2 regions of the Exiguobacterium sp. Helios genome follow, and region 1 is predicted to be linked to the other one. Evidence: riboswitches for the same ligand, from Rfam matches in the RefSeq annotation. Region 1 holds a riboswitch; the other holds the start of a gene.
What was found. A riboswitch is a leader RNA that binds a small molecule or an ion and turns the genes downstream of it on or off. The one in region 1 is predicted to bind FMN.

Region 1 (6,384 bases):
CGCCTGCTGAAACAAATCAATCAGGAATACGGCATCACGATCTTACTGATTACCCATGAGATGGGTGTCATCCGTGAAATTTGTGACCGGGTCGCCGTCATCGAAGCCGGCAAGTTGATTGAATCGGGTACCGTATTCGACGTCTTTTCGAACCCCCAGACGGCGACGGCAAAAAACTTCGTCCGTTCCGTCATGCAGGATGAGATTCCGGCGTCAGTTCAAAAAGTCATCGATCAACGGGATACCGGGCACCATATCTACAAAATCAACTTCCTCGGGGCAGGGACCGGACAACCGCTTTTATCGCAAGTCGCGAAACGGTTTGATGTCGACCTCAACATCCTGCACGGCAGCATCACGGAACTGCAAAACATTCCGTTTGGCAGTCTGCTTGTTGAACTGATCGGTGATGCGGCGGAAATCAAACGGGCACTGCATTACATCGATCAATCGGATGTCGTCGTCGAGGAGGTGCTCGCAGATGCTGGTTAACTATACGGATATTTGGACCGCTTTTTTGCAAACGATGACGATGGTCGGACTGTCGTTACTCTTTTCGACATTGATTGGTTTACCGCTCGGCATCCTGCTTGTCGTGACACGAAAAGGAGCATTGCTCGAACAAATCCCCTTCTTCAATGTCTTAAGCAGTATTGTCAACATCTTCCGGTCCGTTCCGTTCATTATTTTGCTCGTCGCGATCATTCCGTTGACCCGCTTGATTGTCGGATCGTCGATCGGGACGCAGGCAGCGATCGTTCCGCTCGTCTTTTATGCGGCACCGTACATCGCCCGCCTGATTGAAAGTTCATTGCTCGAAGTCGACACCGGTGTCTTGGAGGCGGCAGAAGCGATGGGGGCGACACCGCTGCAGACGATTTTCCGTTTCCTCTTGCCGGAAGCCCTCAGCTCGCTTGTCCTGAACCTGACGATTGCGACAATCGGCTTGATCGGGGCATCGGCAATGGCCGGGGCAATCGGCGGCGGGGGACTGGGTGACTTGGCGATCACGTACGGCTATCAACGGTTTGATACGACCGTCATGATCATCACGGTCGGGATTCTCGTCATTTTGGTTCAAGGGTTACAGACAACAGGCAACCTGTTGGCACGAAAAATTCGGAGACACTAAAAAAACATAGAACAGATAAGGGAGAGATGGATGATGAAAAAAGGATTAGCGATTGGTGCAGCATTGACGACGGTATTGTTTGCGGGATGTGCCGCTTCCGGAGAAGAAGATCAAAAGACGGTGAAACTTGGCGTCAGCGGTTCTGACACCCAAGTTTGGGAATACGTCGCGAAAAAAGCGAAGAAAGAAGGCATCACGATTGAGCTCGTTAAGTTCTCCGACTATGTTCAACCGAATCTCGCACTCGCGGAAGGAGAGATTGATGCGAACTCCTTCCAGACCGTCTCTTACTTTAACGCCTTCAAAAAAGAACATAAGTTAAAACTGTCGCCGATTGCGACTACGGTCATCGCGCCGATGGGAATTTATTCGGATAAGATCAAGGACGTCAAAGACATTCCGGTCGGTGGAAAGATTGCCGTCCCGAATGAAGCGACGAACATGGGGCGGGCATTGCTCCTGTTGCAGGAAGCAGGCCTGATCAAGCTGCCGGACGACTTTGACGGCAACGGATCCGTCGATAAGATCGTCGAGAATCCGAAAAAACTGAAGATTGTCCCGGTCGTCGCCGGACAGACACCACGCGTCCTACCGGATGTCTCCGCCTCAATCATCAATAACGGAATCGCTGTCGATGCCGGCTTTAATCCGATCAAAGATTCGATTCTCCATGAAAACGAGACGGCGAAACCGTACATCAACATCATCGCGACCCGGACAGAAGACAAAGACAAAAAGACGTTGAAAAAAATCGCTTCCCTTTACCAGCAGGACGATGTCGCTGCCTTCATCAAAAAAGAGTACAAAGGAAGCACGATTCCGACGTTCGTCCCACTTAGCGAGATTGGCGAATAACAAAAACCAAAAGGAGCGTGACCCAAATGACAATTCAGACGAGACGGCAAAACCTGACACAAACGATTGAACAGGATATTGAGCAAAAACGGGAGTCGTATCTTGAGACGAGCCATCGGATTCATGCGACACCGGAAATCGGCAATGAAGAATATTTTGCGTCGCGTCATCATGCGGAACGCCTGACAGCCGAAGGGTTTACAGTCGAACTTGGTGTGGCCGGACACGAGACAGCGTTTCTCGCCCGGAAGGTCTCGGATAAACCGGGAGCAACGATCGCTTTTCTAGCTGAATATGATGCCTTGCCGGGAATCGGTCACGCATGCGGACACAACATCATCGGCACGACAAGTGTCGCAGCAGCGATTGCCGTCAGTCAAGTTCTGGATGAAGTCGGCGGCAGTGTCGTCGTCCTCGGGACACCGGCGGAAGAAGGCGGACCAAACGGGAGTGCGAAAGGGAGTTTCGTCAAACACAATCTGCTGACGGGCATCGATGCGGCCTTAATGGTCCATCCGTCCGGACAGACCCGGATTACCGGTTCTTCGCTCGCCGTTGATCCGCTCGATTTTGCCTTTACCGGTAAACCGGCCCATGCGGCAGCTTCGCCGGAAGAAGGGATCAATGCCCTGGATGCCGTCATTCAGTTGTTTAACGGAATCAATGCGTTACGGCAACAGTTGCCGAGTGACATCCGGATTCACGGAATCATTACCGATGGTGGAGATGCGCCGAACATCATTCCGGAGTATGCCAAAGCCCGCTTCTTCATCCGGGCGACGACACGCGAACGGCTGAATGCGGTGACGGCAAAAGTCAAAGCCGTTGCCGAAGGGGCAGCCCTTGCGACCGGAGCGACGCTTGAGATCATCGCCTTCCAAAACGAAGTCGATAACCTGTTGTTCAACCGGACGTTTGACGAGATTTTCCGGGAAGAAGCGACGGCGCTTGGGGAAGACGTCAAGACCGATGAACGGCAGGGTCTCGGTTCGACCGACGCCGGCAACATCAGCCAGGTCCTGCCGACGATCCATCCGTACATCAAGATTGGAGCAGACGACTTAGTTGCCCATACGGAAAGTTTCCGGGAGGCGACGAAATCGGAACAAGGCGACGAAGCCTTGATCACGGGAGCGAAAATCCTGGCCCGGACGGCGTTCCGTCTGCTGACGGATGACTCGTTACTCGGGACGGTCAAACAGGAGTTCCACGACCGGAAAAACGGTTACTTGATGTAACAGCGAAAGACAGAAGTATGTGTTGGTCCGACCGGATGTCATCAAGACGACCGGGCGGGCCAAACCATACTTTTTTTGTTGAACCGGAAAAAAGAAAATAAATTCTCTTTTGTATTTTAAAATAACCTGTGCTAGTCTTGACCTGTACAACTGAATAACCAGTTCTTCGGGGTAGGGTGAAAATCCCAACCGGCGGTAATGCGATGATTTTCGAATCGACGAGCCCGCGACCCACAATGTACGCATTGTGGCTGACTTGGTGTGATTCCAGGGCCGACGGTAAAGTCCGGATGGGAGAAGAACGAAAAAATGTGCTTGAAACCATTTTCTGAAAAAATATGTTCGGGAAAAGGTCTATTTCTGTATGCTTTTGAACAGAAAACAAGACGTTTCTTTCGTGATCCTTCAATCATGACGCCCTGCAAATGCAGCGGCGTCTTTTCTTTTGAAAGGAGCGGAAATATGAATAATCGAATGCACCAGGCGATGCAGTTGGCACGGATGCTGGACGGACAAACGAGTCCAAATCCGAGTGTCGGTTGTGTCATTACGAAACATGGAAAAGTGATCGGCTTCGGTGCCCACCGGTTTGCGGGTGGTCCGCATGCGGAAGTCGAAGCATTAAACATGGCAGGAGAAGCGGCGCGTGGTGCGGATCTCTATGTCACACTCGAACCGTGTAACCATCATGGAAAGACACCGCCCTGTACGGAGGCGATTTTAGCCGCCGGCATCAAGCGGGTGTTCGTCGCAACGGAAGATCGGCATGCAATCGTCGCCGGACAAGGTATTACGCGTCTGCGTGAAGCCGGACTGACGGTCGAAACCGGATTACTCGAAGACGAAGCGGTTCGATTTTATACACCGTTTTGGCAAAGTCTCGAGCGGAAACGACCGGTCGTCACCGTCAAAGTCGCCCAAAGTTTAAACGGTGTCGTCACGACAGGTGAGCAACGCCTGATTACATCAGATGCAGCCCGGGCGGCAGGACGTGAGCTGCGGGCAACACATGACGCCATCTTAGTCGGGAGTGAGACGATTTTAATCGATGATCCCGCATTGACGTTACGCACGGAAGCCGGACCTGAACCGATTCGGGTCGTCGTCGACCGTCGTGGACGTTTGACGGAAAGCGCCCAAGTCTTTCGGGACGGTTTGAATCCGACATACTGGCTGACGGAACAACCGCGTGTCTCAATTCAATCGAACGTCACGGTTCTCGTCGGCACGTATACGACACCGAATCAGATTTTAGACATATTGTACGACCAGGGGATCCGCAGTTTGTTGATTGAAGGCGGACCAACGATTCAGTCGTCATTTTTAGAAGCAGACCTTGTCGATCGTCTTGAAATCTATCAAGCCCCGTCCGTCTTACAAGGGACGACCGGATTGACAAGCACAATCGAGATTGAAGACCGGTTCGATTTAACCGACGTCGCGCAAATCGGACAGGATGTCCATCTGCGTTATACGCGGAAAGGAGACGGCTTATGTTCACGGGATTGATTGAAGAAGTCGGGACGATTAAACGAAAAGTTCCGCGCCCGAACGGTTTAGCGCTCGAAATCGAGGCGCGGCATGTTCTTGAAGAAACGAAGATCGGCGACAGCATCGCCGTCGACGGGATTTGTTTAACGGTCACGGCGATGACGGCGACCGGGTTCACGGCGGACGCCGTTCACGAAACGATTCGGGCAACGTCCCTTCAGACGTTGCGGGTCGGCACACCGGTTCAGCTCGAACGGGCGATGCCGGCGAACGGACGGTTTGGCGGTCATTTCGTCAGCGGACACATTGACGGAACAGCCCGGTTCTTAAGCCGTCGACCGGACGGTGAAGCGATGGAATACCGGTTCGAGACCGGGGAGTGGAGTAAATACTGTATTCCGAAAGGCTCGATTGCGATCAACGGAACGAGCTTGACGGTCCAACACGTGGAACCGAACAGTTTAATCATCTCATTGATTCCGCACTCCCGACAGTTGACGACGTTCGACCGGTTGCAAAGCGGGGCACTCGTCAATATCGAGTGTGATTTGATGGCAAAACATTTGTATCACTTTACACAGCAGGAACAAAAAACGGATTGGTCGGCATTTTTAGGAGGCGGAGCAGGATGAACGGATTTGATCTCGTAGAAGAAGCGATTGAAGAATTAAAACACGGACGTCCGATCATCGTCTGTGATGATGAAAACCGGGAAAATGAGGGGGACCTGATTCTCCTCGCGGAACATGCGACACCCGAACAAATCAACTTCATGATCACGTACGGGAAAGGACTCGTCTGTGTTCCGGTCAGCCCGCAACTTGCAGAACGCCTTGAGCTGAATCCGATGACAGATCACAATACCGATCCGCACGGGACGGCGTTTACGATCAGCATCGATCATGAAGAAGCGAAGACCGGCATCAGTGCCGCGGAACGTGCGTTGACGATTCAACGGATGCTGACGGATGAGGCGAAACAATTTAAGCGTCCCGGTCATATTTTCCCCTTGATTGCGAAAGAGGGCGGTGTCCGGGAACGGCGTGGACATACGGAGGCCGGTGTGGATTTGGCACGGCTTGCCGGAAGTGCTGAAGCAGCTGTCATTTGTGAAATCATCTTAGAGGACGGGACGATGGCGCGCGTGGATGATTTGCTGACGTATAAAGAAGTCCACGGGCTGAAGATGATTACAATCGATGCCCTCGTCACGTATCTCGAACGCCCCGTCCGGCGCGAAGCGGACGTCCTGCTTCCGGCCGCGCACGGCGCGTTTCGGATACTCGGCTATACGACGCCTGATCAAAAAGAACACGTGACCGTCCTGTCGGGAGAGCCGGAAGACGGAATGCTCGTCCGGCTGCATTCGGAATGTCTGACGGGAGACGTCTTCGGATCAAAACGCTGTGATTGCGGTCCGCAACTTGACGCAGCACTGGCACGCATCGGACATGAAGGCGGAGCGGTACTCTACCTGCGCCAGGAAGGGCGCGGTATCGGCTTGATGGCGAAACTGAAAGCCTATGAGTTGCAGGAGCAGGGACTCGATACGGTCGAAGCGAATCACGCGCTCGGGTATGCGACTGATTTACGGGATTACAAAGTCGCAGCCGCGATGTTACACGATTTAGGTGTCACGAAAATTCGGCTGATGACGAATAATCCGGA
Region 2 (6,384 bases), 400 kb from region 1:
AGAATCGAAAAAACGGCGCCGAAATGAACGGCGCCGTTTTTCTTATTTAATCTTTTTGTGTTTCCAAAGGACACCGGACTTCAGAAGACGCGGAACTTTTCCTGTCAAGGCTTGTTTCCCCATGACGATTCCGAAACCATCTGATTTTCCGAGTGACCCGAGCATCCCACGTAACTTGATCTCCGGCAGTTTCGGTAACTTCTTTCCAGCCCATTTCGCCTGCAGGACATCGACGACTTGATCGGCTTGATGTTCGGCGAGCTGACCGCTTGGTGCGTACGGCAGGCTGGCGCAATCCCCGATGACAAACACATTTTCATGTTCCGGCACATGGTGGTGTTCCGTCAGCTTGATCCGTCCGCCGCTGTCGGCTTCAAAACCGAGATCACGGACGACTTTGACCGGTTGTGTCCCGGCCGTCCAAATCGTCAAATTCGATGGATAGGCATCATCACCGTTTTGAACATCATCTGCCGTGACGAATGTGACGTTGGAGTTATTGATGACCTCGACATCATGCTCCTCGAACCACTCCTGGACGTAGGTCGAGACCTTATCCGAAAGGAACGACAAGACAGACGGTCCGCGGTCAAATAAGCGGATTTTTAAATCTTTCCGGCTTTCGTGCAGTTCACTGGCAAGTTCGACTCCGGATAGACCGGCTCCGACGATTGAGACAACCGCACCGGGAGAAAGTCCGCAAATCGCTTGTTGTGTTTTGCGCGACTCTTCAAGTGTCTGGATGCTGTACGTAAACTCTTGTGCGCCCGGTATGTTATGGTATTTATCTTCACACCCTAACGCGATGACTAAATCATCATAAAAAAGTTCCGTACCGTCTTGCAGATGGACGGAGTTCGTCTCGGGTGAAATCTTGATGACATGTCCATACTTATATGAGAGATGTTCTCCTTCCGGAAACGCAATCCGGACATCCCGGTCCGATAATGTTCCGGCAGCAAGTGCATAGTATTCTGTTTTTAACGCGTGATATGGTAAACGATCGACGAGCGTCACAGCCACGTCCTCATCCTTGAATCGTTCACAGATCCGCATACCGCCATATCCGCCACCTAAAACAACTAGTTGCTTCATAACTTAAAATCCCCCTTAGTTCCCCTAAATCAGTCTGACCTTGTATAATACGACATGAGGAAAGATAATTCCTGCCTGAAGGAGGAAAAAAAGTGAATCCGATTATTGAATTTTGTATCAGTAACTTAGCGACAGGGACCCAGGTCGTCATGCAACAACTCGAACGGGACCCGAATGTCGATGTTGTCGAATATGGTTGTCTTGGTTATTGCGGCATCTGCTCCCTCGATCATTTCTGTCTGGTTGACGGGGAAACCGTTGTCGGCGAGACGCCGGAAGAACTGCTTGAAAAGATTTATCAGAAAATCGAAGAGAATGAACTTTAAAAAAATCCCCGTGTCTCAGATGAGACCGGGGATTCGTGTCTGTCAGCGGGCGCAGCTTCGGACTTAGACAGTTTGTTGACGGCGCGTCATCCATGGCTTCAGTTTCAGGAACAGCGGAATGAAGAGTGCTGAGATGAACATCGCCTTGATGATGTTAAACGGCAGAATACCAGCCGTGATCGTCGTCCACTTGACGGCAGGGTCAAGCATGTAGTCCATACCGAAGAACCAAGCGTACGCTGGAAGAATCAAGATATAGTTGAGGATTGCAAGACCGAGTGCCATCGTGATTGTACCAGCGACAAGACCGGTTGCAAGACCTTTTGTAGATTTCTTTTTATGGTAGAACCAACTGACCGGAAGAATGAAAGCAACGCCAGCTGCGAAATTGGCAAGTTCACCGACCGGAACACCACTTCCGCGGAAGATGTAGTACAGGACGTTTTTGAGTGCTTCGACGATGACGCCGGCTACCGGTGAGAACATGATGGCAGCAATCAAAGCAGGAACGTCACTGAAGTCGATCTTCAAGTAGTTCGGTAAAAAAGGAAGCGGGAAATTCAGTAGCATAAGAACAAACGAAATTGAACCTAACATGGATAATGTGACCATTTTTTGTGTGCGTTTCATACGAGTATAATCTCCTTTTGCTCGTTCCTCTCGATGAAGTATTGGCATGTCTGCGTCCAAAATAAACCCCCATCGAAGTGTTCGATAGGGGAGAAGTCCGCAGTAAACTAAGCCTGACCGATTTTTGCAAAAACCGGTTCAAGAAAGAAACATGCCGCCATCTTCTCCCATCCAGACTATACTGTCGGCTCCTGAGTCACACAGAATCAGCAAATAGCGCCCTATTCGCTCGCGGGCTTCAGACGAATCGCCTGTTTACCGCCGGTCGGGAATTTCACCCTGCCCTGAAGATGGAACGATTTAATTTTTTTTGATACAACTCCTTTATACAACGAATTCAAGATTGTTTCAAGCAACTAGGTTTCGATTCCCCTTAAAATTGCGTATACTAATAAAAAAGGGAAGGTGATGACATGATTCATTTAACAGAAGCGGCCGCACTCCAAGTCAAAGAGATGATGTTGCAGGCGCCGGACGATGAACAAAATCTGCGCATGCTCGTTCAAGGTGGCGGATGCAGTGGTCTCTCCTACGGCATGGGCTTTGACAGTGAAAAAGAAACGGACTTAACTTTTGAGCAACACGGGGTTAAAGTCATCGTTGATCAAAAAGATTATCCGGTCGTCAAGGGACTGGAAGTAGACTATAAACAATCGATGCTCGGCGGCGGATTCACGATTACGAATCCGAATGCGATCGCGACATGCGGTTGCGGGACGTCGTTCCGGACGGCTACAAATGCCGGGACACCCGGTGGTTGCTAATCAAAAAACTTTTATCGCAGACGATGCCGTCTGCGTTTTTTTTGTTTTCAGCGCAAAGCGACAGGACTTTTTAAGGCACGTGGAGAAGAATTAACAAGAACGTTAGCACGCTATGACGAGGGAGGACTATCGATGCGAAAGGTACTGATTTTCGGTGGAACACGCTACTTTGGTCGACGGTTGGCATTACGGCTCACGGAATCGGGGGATGATGTGACGATTGTCACGCGTGGGGAACATACGCCGCCTGTCGCGAAGGGCTTGACATTTTTTAAAGGGGACCGGACATCAAGCAGTACAATGAAGGATCTTGGAAGTCAAAACTGGGATATCATCTATGACAATATCTGCTTTAATCCGTATCAGGCGAAGCTTGCTGTTGATGCATTCGAGGGGAAAGTCGGTCGTTACATTCTGACGTCGACGATGTCGGTCTATGAGCAGGGCGGGACAAATGTTTCCGAACGGTCCTATAATCCGTTTCCCGGGAAATACGACCTCGAAAAAGAACATGATTACGGCGAAGGAAAGCGTCAGGCGGAAAGTTATTTCTTCCAACGGGCGACTTTCCCCGTCATTGCCGTCCGTTTCCCGGTTGTCCTCGGACCGGATGATTACACGGAACGGCTGGTCTTTCATGTCAAACGCGCTTTGGCCGATCAGCCGATCGTTGCTGAAAACTTGTATGCGAAGGTGGGGTACATCTCAAGTTATGAAGCTGCAGCCTTCCTTGAATGGTGCGGCCGTTCGACAATGACCGGACCGATAAATGCCGCGAGTGACGGCGTGTTGTCGATTCAAGATTTGATGGATAAAATTGATCACGTGGCAGGAACGACATCGCGTTTTGAGACGGCAGGCGAAGAGCCGTCACCGCTTGCACCGGCACATGATTTCTATATGGATACGACAGCAGCCAAGCAGGCCGGTTATATCTTCCAACATGTCGACGACTGGCTCGATCGACTGATTGAAGAGGAGGTCCGTAACCACAAATGATTACGTTGATCAAACCAACGATACGCTTAGAACCGGAGTACCTCGAGTATTTGTTAGAATGGCAAGAATCCGGTGAATCCATCGTTCCGAGCGTCGTCAGTAAAACCTTCTTACCATTGGAAATTTTTTTAGAAGAACAGGAACAGGAGGAACGGATCGCGCCCGCTAATTGGGTGACCCATTCGACGTATTGGTTATATGACGGGGGAACGATCGTCGGGGCAGTAAATTTCCGACATGATTTAAACGATCAATTGCAACAAGTCGGCGGTCATATCGGATACGGGATTCGACCGAGTGAGCGGAACAAGGGATACGCGACAGAAGGATTACGCCAAGCACTGGGCGTGGCAAAGGAGCGGGGACTTAGCTCGGTCTTGATCACCTGCAGTTCAGAGAATGCCGCATCCGGCCGTGTAATCCTGGCAAACGGCGGTCAAGAGATTGAATCCTTTATCAAAGAAGACGGGACAACGGTCCGGCGTTTCGTCATTCCGTTATGAAATAAGGACCTGTGACGATCCGGCGTGCCGTTATGGAAGATGCTGGCGCGATTGCGCGGATTCAGATTAAATCTTGGCAGGAAACGTACCGGAAAATCATTCCGGATGCGTATTTTGATCAATTGTCACAGGAGAAGCGGGAACCGGGTTGGCGGAAAAGCCTTGCCGAAGGTCCGGTTTTCGTCGCGCTTGATCAGACAAACGAAATCGTCGGTTTTGCGAACGGTGGACCAAACAGGGAAAATGATGCGACGGAAGGAGAACTGTACGCGCTCTATCTTTTGAAAAGCCATCAGGGGCAAGGAACCGGTAAACGGTTGTTTGATCACGTGTTGGAAGATCTCGGACGGAAAGGCTTCCCGTCCTGTATTGTAAGTGTGCTGGCAGATAACCCGTCCCGTCACTTTTACGAACGTTTCGGCGGACGACTCGTTTCCGAACAATCAATCGCGCGGGGCGGGAAACAACTGGTCGAGTATACGTATCGGATTCTATTTGAATCATCATCCGACAGTTGAGTCAAAAAAAACAGCGTCCCTTCGATCCTGAAATCGAGGTGGCGCTGTTGTTGGTTATACCTTAATGATTTTTAACTTTTTCAAACAGACTTGTCGAGTGCTGCGGATGACGTGCCGATGGATCGACAAGCAACTTCGCTTGGTTGACGGCAATCGGCGCTTCACCGAAACCGGTCGCGATCAATTTGACACGACCGTCATAGGTCGCGATATCGCCGCAGGCGAAAACACCGGGAATCGCTGTTTCCATCTTCGAGTTGACACGGATCGAGTTCCGTTCGAATTCGACTTCCCACTCCTTGAGCGGACCGAGTGATGAGACGAAACCGAAGTTGCAGACGACATCATCGGCACCGACGACGATGACTTCATCCGTCTCGGCGTGTTTGAATGTCAACGTTTCGATGCTGTCTTCACCGGTAACCGATTCGAGTGTATACGGTGTCATGACATTGACGGACGAGTTATGCAACAATTCGACCGTATGTTCATGGGCACGGAACTTATCACGTCGGTGGACGAGGGTAACTGATTTTGCAATCGGCTCAAGCATCAGTGACCAGTCGACGGCAGAATCGCCGCCGCCGAGCAAGACGACTTGACGGTCCTTAAAGCGGTCCATCTCGTTGACGAAATAGTGTAAGTTGCTTTCTTCGAACCGTTCGGCATCGGCGACACCGAGCGGGCGGGCAGCAAACGAACCGTTTCCGGCTGTCAGAATGACGGTTCTCGTATAGTGTTCACCTTTGTTCGTGACGAGACGGATCAGTCCGTCATCAAGTCGTTCATAAGCAAGGACGGTTTCGCCGAGAACGTAAGTCGGATCGAATTCATTTGCTTGTTCAAGCAGGCGGTCGACTAAGTCCTGAGCTTTGACTTTCGGGAAGCCGGCAATATCGTATATATATTTTTCAGGATAGAGCGTCGCAAGTTGTCCGCCGAGTTGCGGCAGACTTTCGATGACTTTCGTCTTCATTTGACGCATGCCTGAGTAAAACGCGGTGAACAGTCCGACCGGACCGCCGCCGATAATCGTTACATCATATGGTTGGTGCATCTGAGTCCCTCCTAAAGTTGGATACCTCTATTATATAGGAAGAGGGGTTCCATGTTGCAAGTACGGGACATCTCACATTTTTTTGGGTTTGCATAATTTCCCTTTGCAATCTATGATAGAAAATGGTTCAATAAACGTATAGACGTGTGAACATTATTTGAACAAAGTTTTTGAGCATTTATCTGCAATTGAATGTGAAGAAAATCACAACAAAACTATTATGCGTAAGGGGTATTAGAACATGAACACACCAAATATTGTTATTCTCGGAGCCGGCTACGGTGGATTGATCACAGCAGTCAACCTTCAGAAAAAACTTGGCGTCGACCAAGCGAACATTACATTAATCAACAAACACGATTATCATTATCAAACAACGTGGTTACACGAACCAGCAGCAGGTACGATGTCTGCTGAACAAGCACGTATCTATATCAATGATGTCATCAATCCTTCACGCGTTAAGCTTGTTAAAGGAATCGTCGAAAAAGT

Region 2: linked by a shared signal. The riboswitch ahead of HNY42_RS13340 (ECF transporter S component) and the one ahead of ribD (bifunctional diaminohydroxyphosphoribosylaminopyrimidine deaminase/5-amino-6-(5-phosphoribosylamino)uracil reductase RibD) in region 1 are both predicted to bind FMN.

What each region holds. Positions count from the first base shown of each region.
Region 1 covers NZ_CP053557.1:2,960,014-2,966,397, reverse strand. The annotation lists gene HNY42_RS15270 (methionine ABC transporter ATP-binding protein) at 1-492, shown strand, start outside; gene HNY42_RS15265 (methionine ABC transporter permease) at 482-1,132, shown strand; gene HNY42_RS15260 (MetQ/NlpA family ABC transporter substrate-binding protein) at 1,166-1,987, shown strand; gene HNY42_RS15255 (M20 family metallopeptidase) at 2,014-3,225, shown strand; FMN riboswitch at 3,384-3,531, shown strand; gene ribD (bifunctional diaminohydroxyphosphoribosylaminopyrimidine deaminase/5-amino-6-(5-phosphoribosylamino)uracil reductase RibD) at 3,688-4,734, shown strand; gene ribE (riboflavin synthase) at 4,719-5,348, shown strand; gene ribB (3,4-dihydroxy-2-butanone-4-phosphate synthase) at 5,345-6,384, shown strand, end outside.
Region 2 covers NZ_CP053557.1:2,564,994-2,571,377, reverse strand. The annotation lists gene HNY42_RS13355 (DUF1462 family protein) at 1-27, shown strand, start outside; gene HNY42_RS13350 (NAD(P)/FAD-dependent oxidoreductase) at 43-1,095, opposite strand; gene HNY42_RS13345 (YuzB family protein) at 1,188-1,421, shown strand; gene HNY42_RS13340 (ECF transporter S component) at 1,485-2,051, opposite strand; FMN riboswitch at 2,207-2,347, opposite strand; gene HNY42_RS13335 (HesB/IscA family protein) at 2,465-2,815, shown strand; gene HNY42_RS13330 (NAD-dependent epimerase/dehydratase family protein) at 2,948-3,814, shown strand; gene HNY42_RS13325 (GNAT family N-acetyltransferase) at 3,811-4,317, shown strand; gene HNY42_RS13320 (GNAT family N-acetyltransferase) at 4,329-4,835, shown strand; gene HNY42_RS13315 (NAD(P)/FAD-dependent oxidoreductase) at 4,897-5,892, opposite strand; gene HNY42_RS13310 (NAD(P)/FAD-dependent oxidoreductase) at 6,134-6,384, shown strand, end outside.